2 linked regions of the Caldimonas brevitalea genome follow. The protein of the gene in region 2 interacts with the protein of the main gene of each other region in a pairwise test. Links are inferred from orthologs where the notes say so. Each region holds a gene or a part of one and is shown on either strand. Other genes may lie near its edges.

Region 1 (4,161 bases), 1.9 Mb from region 2 along the record:
CCCTCTAACGCGTCTTTCACAAAGTGAAGGACATCGAGAAAGTTGCTTTTGCCCGATCCATTCGGGCCGACCAAATAGGTCAGCGGGCCGAGTCGAACGTCACAAGCAGCGATGCTTTTGAAATTCTTCGCTCGGACGCGGCGAATGAACACAGTTGAATCCATTAATACTCCTGAATCCGAGCACTTTAGCAGCGACAGCTACGTCCAGACTCGACCAAGGCGCGTTTCTAGCGGAGAGAACCCTGGCAGGCAGCATCGAGCAATGGCTCGCATCTCTTGGCTCGCTGAGGTCTCGGTGCTGCGCGTACTTATAGATAGCGTTCTTGTTGGGACGCGGTGCACAGGGTACAGCACAAGAGGCTCAACCGGCTACGGCAGTCCCATTGAGATTCAGGACGGGTCGCGGCCCAACAAGCGGCTGAACAGGCGCTCGTAGTGCGGGTCCAGGCACTCGGTGCAGTACAGCTTGCGCGACGTGTGCGTGGTTGCCTCACCGCTCTCACCGCTCTCACCGCTGCCCTTTGCGCCGGCGGGCAAGCCCAGCAGCGGACACACCGCCGCCCACGCTGCCTCGACCCGGGCGGGCCCCAGACCGTACACCAGGCTGTAGGGCGAGCCGCCCCGCTGCAAGGCTGCGCGCACCCGCTCGTCGACCCCTTCGCGCACGTGCGCGCCGTCGCGCTGCAAGCCGTCGGCGACCCAGGGCAGGTCGAGCCCGGTCAGCAGGGTCAGCGCCGCCTCGGCGTGCGCCCGCTCGGCGTCGGCGTAGAGCGAGGTGTCGCCGAACACATAGTCGCTGTAGACCGCGATCATCAACGCCGTGGTGTCGGCCACCACCACCGCGTGTCGCCCGGCTGCGTAGCGGATCAGGCGGCTCTGCTCGTCGGCGATGCCACGCTGTTCGTCCTGTCGCGGTGTGCGCCCCTGGGCTTCGCAGAAGAGGCGCAGGTACTCCGGCACTGCGACGGCGTCGAGGCCCGCCGATTGCAAACGCCGCGCAAGGGCCGCGGCGAGTTCGGTCTTGCCGGTGCTTTCCGCGCCGACCAGGGCGATCACACGGCCAGGGCTGTTGCTGCTGCTGCTCATCGGAAACCCTCCGGGGTGCTAGCTCATGCAGCCACCGCCGGCGCCTGCCGCAGTCGCTGCCAGGCCCGCCAGCCCAGCACCGACATCACAACGAAGAGCGCGTACAGCAGCACCGTGAGCCATAGCCCCTTGTAGGCGAACAGCCCGACGCTGACGGTGTTGACCACCACCCAGGTGGGCCAGTTCTCGATCAGCTTGCGGCCCAGCAAAAACTGGCCGGCGACGCTGGCCACGGTGGGGAAGGCGTCCCAATAGGGCACGTCGCTGTCGGTCGTGCGCGCCAGCCAGGTGCCGAGCAAGGGCCAGGCGAGCAGCACGCCGGCCGCGGTGGCCCAGCGGCCGGCGCGGGGCAGGGCGTGCACGGTGAGCCGCTGGCCGTCCGGTCGCTTGCCATACAGCCATTGCCACCAGCCCCAACCCGCCACGACCGCGAAGAACAGCTGCAGACACGCGTCGCCGTACAGCTTGCTCTGCCAGAACAACAGGAAATAAAGCAAGGAGCTGACGATGGCCAGCGGCCAACCCCAGGGCACGACGCGGATGTTGCACACCACCATCGCCACGGCGAGCACGAAGGCCACCAGCTCCAGCCAGGTGACCGGCACCCCCCAGGCGGTGAAGGCCGGGGCCATCCAGGGGGCGAAAACGGCGAGCAAGGTGTCCATCGGATGGGGCGGGGGAAGGAGCGGGACAGGCGGTCGTCAATGAAAAACGGAGCCTCGCGGCTCCGTGTCGTCGAAGGCCGACGGCTCAGGGCGCCGGCGTCAGCTGCACATAGATCTCGTCGGGCTTCACCATGCCCAACTCGAAACGGGCCTTTTCCTCGACCATTTCGAGACCTTCTTTCAGGTCTCGCACTTCGGCCGCGAGCTGAGCGTTGCGCTCTCGCGCCGTCATGTTGCGGTCCTGGTGCTCGGCCAGTTTGCGCTGCAGCTCCATCACGCGGTGCACGCCGTTCTTGCCGAACCACAGCTGGGCGTGAACGCCCAGCAGCAACGCGGCCAGCACCAGGGTGACGAGCGGCAGACGCATGATGGCAGGCAGGGGGGCGATCTATCAGCGCAGGTTGTAGAACGCCGAGCGGCCGGGGTAGTAGGCGATGTCGCCCAGGTCTTCCTCGATGCGCAGCAGCTGGTTGTACTTGGCGATGCGGTCGGAACGGCTCATCGAGCCGGTCTTGATCTGGCCGGCGTTGGTGCCCACGGCGATGTCGGCGATGGTCGAGTCTTCGGTCTCGCCCGAGCGGTGCGAGATCACCGCGGTGTAGCCGGCGCGCTTGGCCATCTCGATCGCGGCAAAGGTTTCGGTCAGCGTGCCGATCTGGTTGATCTTGATCAGGATCGAATTGCCGATGCGCTTTTCGATGCCTTCACGCAGGATCTTGGTGTTGGTGACGAACAGGTCGTCGCCGACCAGCTGCACCTTCTTGCCCAGCGTTTCGGTCAGGTGCTTCCAGCCGGCCCAATCGCCTTCGTGCATGCCGTCTTCGATGCTGATGATCGGGTACTTGTCGGCCCAGGTCGCCAGCACGTTGGTCCATTCTTCGGCCGACAGTGTCAGGCCTTCACCTTCGAGGTGGTACTTGCCGTCCTTGTAGAACTCGCTGGCGGCGCAGTCCAGGCCCAGCGCGATCTGTTCGCCCGGGGTGTAGCCGGCCTGCTCGATGGCCTGCAGGATCAGCTGGATGGCCGCCTCGTGGCTGGCGACGCTGGGGGCGAAGCCGCCTTCGTCGCCGACCGCCGTGCTCATGTTCTTGTCGTGGATGATCTTCTTCAGCGCGTGGAAGACCTCGGCGCCGTAGCGGATCGCTTCACGGAAGCTGGGGGCGCCGATCGGCAGGATCATGAATTCCTGCAGGTCGAGGTTGTTGTTGGCGTGGGCACCACCGTTGATGACGTTCATCATCGGCACCGGCATCTGCATCGAGCCCGAACCGCCGAAATAGCGGTACAGCGGCAGGCCCGACTCCTCGGCGGCGGCACGCGCCACCGCCATCGAGACCGCCAGCGTGGCGTTGGCGCCAAGGCGCGACTTGTTGTCGCTGCCGTCGAGGTCGATCAGGGTGCGGTCGAGGAACGCCTGCTCGGATGCATCGAGGCCCAGCACCGCTTCGGAAATTTCCGTGTTGATGTGCTCGACCGCCTTCAGCACGCCCTTGCCGAGGTAGCGGCTTTTGTCACCGTCGCGCAGTTCGATGGCTTCACGCGAGCCGGTCGACGCGCCCGACGGCACGGCTGCACGGCCCATCACGCCGGACTCGAGCAGCACGTCGCACTCGACGGTGGGGTTGCCGCGGCTGTCCAGAATTTCACGGCCGACGATGTCTACGATGGCACTCATGACGTTTCCTCTTGCTTGTAATCGATGATGGATGTTGGTGCGGCGCCCATTGGACCAGATTCGGCCGCCAGTCTGGTTACAAACCTTCCACAAGCACCATGCGCATGACCGCGGCGCCTTCGCGCGCTTCGCGGGCGCGGCCGTACTCGGGCGAGTGGTAGAAGGCGCGCGCCTTCTCCATGGACGGGAACTTGAGCACCACCAGGCGGCCGGGCTGCCAGGGGCCTTCGAGCACTTCGACGCTACCGCCGCGCACCAGCACTTCAGCGCCGTGGGCCTGCATGGCCTCGGTCGACCACTTGCGGTATTCAGCGTACTGCTCGGGATTGTGGACGGTCACGTCCGCGAGGATGTAGGCACTCATCGGCGGGGGGGTCAACCGAAGTTCTGTTCGAGGAAGGTGCCGCTGCGCTTGATCACACGGTCGACCTCGACCAGCGTGGCCAGCAGCTCGCGCATACGCTTGAGCGGCACCGCGTTGGGGCCGTCGCTCAGGGCTTGTGCCGGGTCGGGGTGGGTCTCCATGAACAGACCCGCCACACCGACCGCCACCGCCGCACGCGACAGCACCGGCACGAACTCGCGCTGCCCGCCCGAACTGGTGCCCTGGCCACCCGGCAGCTGCACCGAGTGCGTGGCGTCGAACACCACCGGGGCACCGGTGTCGCGCATGATGGCCAGCGAGCGCATGTCGCTGACGAGGTTGTTGTAGCCGAAGCTGGCGCCGCGTTCA
Region 2 (5,410 bases):
GGCCGAGAAGGTCACCGCCAGGCCGGCATGGTGTTGCCCCCAGTCGTATCCGTGCACCGCGTCGCGCAGCCGCTGCACCGCGGCTTCGGCGTCGCGCAACGGAGTGGCGGGCATCAGCAGCAAAAACTCCTCGCCGCCCCAGCGCGCCAGCGCGTCGACGTCGCCGGGAAAGGCCGCCTGCGCCAGCTGTGCAAAACGCTGCAGCACGGCGTCGCCGATCGGGTGACCGCAGTGATCGTTCACTTGCTTGAAATGGTCGATGTCGAGTAGCGCGACGCACAGCGGCACACCGTCTCGCTGCTGGCGCCGCTGCTCCTCGTCCAGCCGGGTCAGCATGTGGCGGCGGTTGTAGAGGCCGGTCAGCGCGTCACGTATCGACAGTTCGCGCCGCTGGGCCAGTGTGCGGGCCATCTGCTGCCGCTGCTCCAGGTCGCGGCGGCGCACCGAGCGGGCGCGCGCGGACAGGGTGATCAGCACCGCCATCGCGACGGCCAGCAGGGCGAGGTTGAGCAGGCTGTCGAACCACCCTGCCGTCTCGGGGCGCAGCCAGCCGCGCAGGCCGATCACCAACGCGGGCAACAGCAGGCTGAACCCCACCGCGAGCCGGATCTGCCGCTCCGGCAGCCGCCGGATGTCGTAGGCGATGATCACCGTCAGCCACAGCAAGGCGGTGTTGCGGGACGCCTCGAACAAGGCATAGACCAGCGCCACCAGCGCGATGCTGAACATCGCCTGCGAGAACGCCAGCACCGGGTCCGCCGGCGTCAGCACGGTGCCGCGCCGCAAGAGCAGGTAGAACCCGACCAGCGTCACGAGCGTGAACAACGTCACGCCGATGGCCCGTGGCACGTCGCCCAGACCCGCCAGCGTCCCGCCCCACACCACCGCCATCACGACGGCGTGCGAGCGCAGCGTGATCAAAAAGCGCCGCATGCCCTTGCGGCGCAGATCCTGCCCGTCGGGCAGCACAGCGCCGACGGAAGTTCCGCCGTCTGGGACGGTGGGCGTAGCGGTCACGGCAAATCGATCCTTGGAACGGGCGTCACGGGCGCGGCGGGCACGAGGCAACCTCGTCCCGGCCGGGCCATGCGTCGTCTTCGGCCGGAATCGGCAGGACTTGAGCCTGGCCCGCCTTCCTCGGTGTATGCCGCCGACGTCCAGGCGACGCAGGTCACGATCCGCCGCGCAAACAAACCGTTCCACCTCCTTACGCGACCGCGCGCACCGGCGCGGCCTCGGGTGAGCGAAACTTGGCAGCCGCGGCCGGGTCTCACCTGGCCGCTGCGTTTCCCCCTTCCGACCCAGCACGATGCACCACCATCACCATCACCCCCGAGACACCCGATCCGTCCGGCATGCCGGCGCCCAGCTTTGCCTGTTGCTGGCCCTGGCGGGCTGTGGCGGCGGTGGCGGGGACGGGGGCAGCGGCGACGAAAGCCTGGCAGCGCCGGCGCCCGGCGGCCAGGTCGCGCAAGGCGGCCCGGGCGTCGGCGAGACCCGGCACGGCGACGCGACCTACTACGGCGCCGACGGCACCGGCAATTGCAGCTTCGACGCGAGCCCGAACGACCTGATGGTGGCGGCGTTGAACGACACCGACTACGCCGGCAGCGCGGCGTGCGGTGCTTTCGTTTCGGTGCGCGGCCCCAAAGGCAGCGTCACGGTGCGCATCACCGACCGGTGTCCCGGGTGCGCGCCGGGCGACATCGACCTGAGCGAGCAGGCCTTCGCGAAGATTGCCGACCTGACCGCGGGTCGCGTCCCCGTGACGTGGCAGGTGGTCGCCGGCGACGTCAGTGGCCCGGTGCGCTACCGCTACAAGGACGGCAGCACCCGGTGGTGGACGGCGATCCAGGTGCTGAACCACCGCCTGCCGATCGAGAAGCTCGAAATCAAGCCGAGCGGCAGCTCGCAGTGGATCGCCGTGAAGCGCGAGCCGTACAACTATTTCGTGCACCAGCCCGAGATCGCCGCCGGGCCGCTGCAGGTGCGGGTGACGGCACAGGGCGGCGCGACGCTGGTCGACACCTTGCCCGAGCCGCAGAGCAACCTCGTGGTGGCCGGCCGGGCGCAGTTCCCCTGAGCGGGGCAGACACGGGCCGGCCCTGCGCGGCCGACCGGCCGAGGGTGTCAGGCGGCGAGTTGCTGGCGCATCGCGTCGATGACCGCCTTGTAATCGGGTTTGCCGAAGATGGCGCTGCCGGCCACGAAGGTGTCGGCCCCCGCATCGGCCACCTGGCGGATGTTGTCGACCTTGATGCCGCCGTCCACCTCGAGGCGGATGTCGCGTCCGCTCGCGTCGATCAGCTTGCGCACCTTTTCCACCTTGCGCAGCGCGCTGGGGATGAAGCTCTGGCCGCCGAAGCCGGGGTTGACGCTCATGATCAGCACCAGATCGATTTTGTCGATCACCCATTCGAGCACGTCGATCGGCTCGGCCGGGTTGAACACCAGACCGGCCCGGCAGCCTTCGGCCTTGATGAGTTGCAGCGTGCGGTCCACATGCATGCTGGCATCGGGATGGAAGCTGACCAGATCGGCGCCGGCCTTGGCGAAGGCCTGGGCCAGCGCGTCCACCGGCTTCACCATCAGGTGCACGTCGATCGGCACCGCGTTGCCGTCCTCGCGCAGCGCATGCGGGCGCAGCGCTTCGCAAATCATCGGCCCGAAGGTCAGGTTGGGCACGTAATGGTTGTCCATCACGTCGAAGTGGATCCAGTCGGCGCCGGCGGCGATGACGTTCTTCACTTCGTCGCCGAGCCGCGCGAAGTCGGCCGACAAGATGCTGGGGGCGATGCGGTAGGTGGGCATGGGCATTCCTTCGGGATCGGTGATTCTAAGGAGGTCGGCCTGCGGCGTCCGCCCCCCGAGGGGGAAAGGAAACTCGGGGCGGCCCCACGTTTCCTGTCGGCCCCCAGGCCGCCTGCGGCGTCCGCCCCCCGAGGGGGAAAGGAAACTCGGGGCGGCCCCACGTTTCCTGTGGACCCCCAGGCCGCCTTCAGCGTCCGCCCCCCGAGGGGGAAAGGAAACTCGGGGCGGCCCCACGTTTCCTGTGGACCCCCAGGCCGCCTTCAGCGTCCGCCCCCCGAGGGGGAAAGGAAACTCGGGGCGGCCCCACGTTTCCTTGCCCGCCCTTGTTACCATCGCCGCCGATGAGAACAGCAGCATCCCCCGGCGGCATCTGACGGACACGACCATGGCCCTATACGAGTTCACTTGCAGTGTCGAACCGCAGTACCTCCCCGAACAGTCGGACCCCGAGCAAGGCGTGTTCGCCTTTGCCTACACCGTGACGATCCAGAACACCGGGCAGGTGGCGGCTCAGCTGATCTCGCGGCACTGGATCATCACCGACGCGACCGGCCGGGTCGAAGAAGTCAAGGGCCTTGGCGTGGTCGGTCATCAACCGCTGCTGAAGCCGGGCGAGGGGTTCGAATACACCAGCTGGACCCGGCTGGCGACGCCGCGCGGCACCATGAGCGGCAGCTATTTCTGCGTCGCCGACGACGGCGAGCGCTTCGACGCCCCCATCCCCGCCTTTTCGCTGGCCGTTCAGCGCAGCGGTCTGCACTGACCGGCAGGCCGCGGATGCGCTCGATACTGCCGCGCGCGGTATGGGACCTCACCGCCCTGCTTGCGACGCTGGACGCGCGTGCCGAACCGGCACGGCGCAACCTCTGGTGGGTGCGGCTGGCCGAGTGGCTGCGCCACGCACCGCTCAAGCGCGAAGGGGTGGAGGCGCCGGAGGCCGGCAGCGCCACGCCGTTGCCGGTGCTGCGCTTGCGCCATCTGCTGAACCTGCTCGACCGCCAGCCCGGCTACCGCGCCCAGGTGGTCGACCTGCTGGCGAGCACGCTCGAAGACCTCGACGCGACACTGCTGTTGGCCGATTTCGGTTTTGCGCAGCGGCTCGCGTTTTTCAGCGAGCTGGGTGAACGCCTGCAGCGCAAGCTGTTGCCGGGCAGCGCCGACACCCGAGACCTGGCCGAGTTGTTTCAGCTGGTGTTTTCCGATCAGGACGACGCGGAGTGGCTGGCCGCCCTCGACGACCCAACCCTGCAGCGCGTCGCCGCCTTGTTCCACGATGCGGTGGCGGCGTCGCAGCACCCCCGCGCTGCGGCGCGCTGGCAGCAGTCGCTGCTCGACGCGCTGATGTTCTGCACCAGCCAGGTCCGCGCGGCGGCGTTTTCGTCCGAGATCCGCACCCGGCTGTCGCCGTCGGCCCAGGCGCTGACGCCGTTTCGCCAGCTGTCGCGCGCCTTCGACGAGGTGCGCGACCTGCTGGAAAACGGCAAGCCGGAGCCGGCCGCCCTGACGCCGGCACTCGGCTACGCGCGGGCGCTGCTCGACGCCGGCCGGCGCGACGTGCTCACCGTCCATGACCATCTGGAGGAATTCGGCGTCTCGGTCGACATCGTGTTCCGGCTCGAACAGATCGAGTCGCGCCTGGACCGCATCCACCAGTTGCTCGACTGCCTGCTGAGCGACCGGCCGGCGCAGTCGGTGCGCTCGCTGATGGTGCAGTTTGCCGAAACGGCGTGCGCGCGGCGCAGCGTGCGGGCGCTGCTGGCGCGCAACTATTCGCTGCTGGCGCGCAAGGTGGTGGAGCGCAGCGCCGAGACCGGCGCGCACTACATCACCCGCACGCCGCGCGAGTACCGCCAGATGTTCTGGCGCGCCTGCGGCGGCGGGGCGGTGACCACGCTGACCGTGTTCGTGAAGTTTCTGCTGTCGGGTCTCGGGTTGTCGCCGTTCTGGGCCGGCTTCAGCGCCGGCCTCAACTACGCCGCCAGCTTCGTCGCCATCCAGTTGGCGCACTTCACCCTCGCCACCAAACAGCCGGCCATGACGGCGCCCGCGATGGCGGCGCGCCTGACCGACCTGAGCTCCGACGATGCCATCGAGGGTTTTGTCGACGAAGTGGCCCATCTGATCCGCACCCAGGTGGTCGGCATCCTTGGCAACGTCGTGGTGGTGCTGCCCTGCGTGCTGCTGACGCAGCTGGCGTGGGCGGCGGCCTTCGGCAGCCCGCTGGTCGGCGCGGCCAAGGCCGAAGCCTCGCTGCAGGCCCTCAGCGTGCTCGGCCCCACCCCGTTGTTCGCGGCGGCCACCGGCGTGCTGCTGTTCTTGTCGAGCCTGGTGGCCGGCTGGGCCGAGAACTGGTTCGTGCTGCACCGGCTGGGCCGGGCGCTGCGCTGGAACCCGCGCATCCTGGCCCGGCTCGGCGAACAGCGTGCGCAGCGGTGGTCCCACTACCTGCAGGCCAACGTCTCGGGCTTTGCCGGCAACATCTCGCTCGGGTTGATGCTGGGCCTGGTGCCGGCGGTCGCCACCTTCTTCGGCCTGCAGTTCGACGTGCGCCACGTCACCCTGGCCAGCGGCCAGCTGGGCGCCGCGCTCGGCGCCTTGG

What was found. The genes of interacting proteins can lie anywhere in the genome.
Region 1: the proteins of rpe (region 2) and eno interact in binary tests that used the Escherichia coli proteins (3 or more experiments, as listed by UniProt). The link is inferred for Caldimonas brevitalea from one-to-one orthologs.

The regions. Positions count from the first base shown.
Region 1 is NZ_CP011371.1:3,867,432-3,871,592, reverse strand. The notes cover bases 1,287-4,161. They hold eno (phosphopyruvate hydratase), read right to left. Parts: upstream 3,429-4,161; coding sequence 2,145-3,428; downstream 1,287-2,144. Other genes in these bases: kdsA (3-deoxy-8-phosphooctulonate synthase), read right to left, coding at 3,804-4,161; AAW51_RS16375 (DUF1330 domain-containing protein), read right to left, coding at 3,505-3,792; ftsB (cell division protein FtsB), read right to left, coding at 1,839-2,120; pnuC (nicotinamide riboside transporter PnuC), read right to left, coding at 1,287-1,753. In the rest of the region: AAW51_RS16400 (AAA family ATPase), read right to left, coding at 1-164; AAW51_RS16395 (AAA family ATPase), read right to left, coding at 393-1,088; more of pnuC, read right to left, coding at 1,112-1,286. UniProt on the Escherichia coli protein: Catalyzes the reversible conversion of 2-phosphoglycerate (2-PG) into phosphoenolpyruvate (PEP). It is essential for the degradation of carbohydrates via glycolysis.
Region 2 is NZ_CP011371.1:5,789,713-5,795,122, forward strand. Bases 972-3,809 are described here. They hold rpe (ribulose-phosphate 3-epimerase), read right to left. Parts: upstream 2,812-3,809; coding sequence 2,131-2,811; downstream 972-2,130. Other genes in these bases: AAW51_RS28535 (GGDEF domain-containing protein), read right to left, coding at 972-1,017; AAW51_RS24675 (expansin EXLX1 family cellulose-binding protein), read left to right, coding at 1,310-2,083; apaG (Co2+/Mg2+ efflux protein ApaG), read left to right, coding at 3,197-3,574; AAW51_RS24690 (site-specific recombinase), read left to right, coding at 3,589-3,809. Outside these bases: more of AAW51_RS28535, read right to left, coding at 1-971; more of AAW51_RS24690, read left to right, coding at 3,810-5,410. UniProt on the Escherichia coli protein: Catalyzes the reversible epimerization of D-ribulose 5-phosphate to D-xylulose 5-phosphate.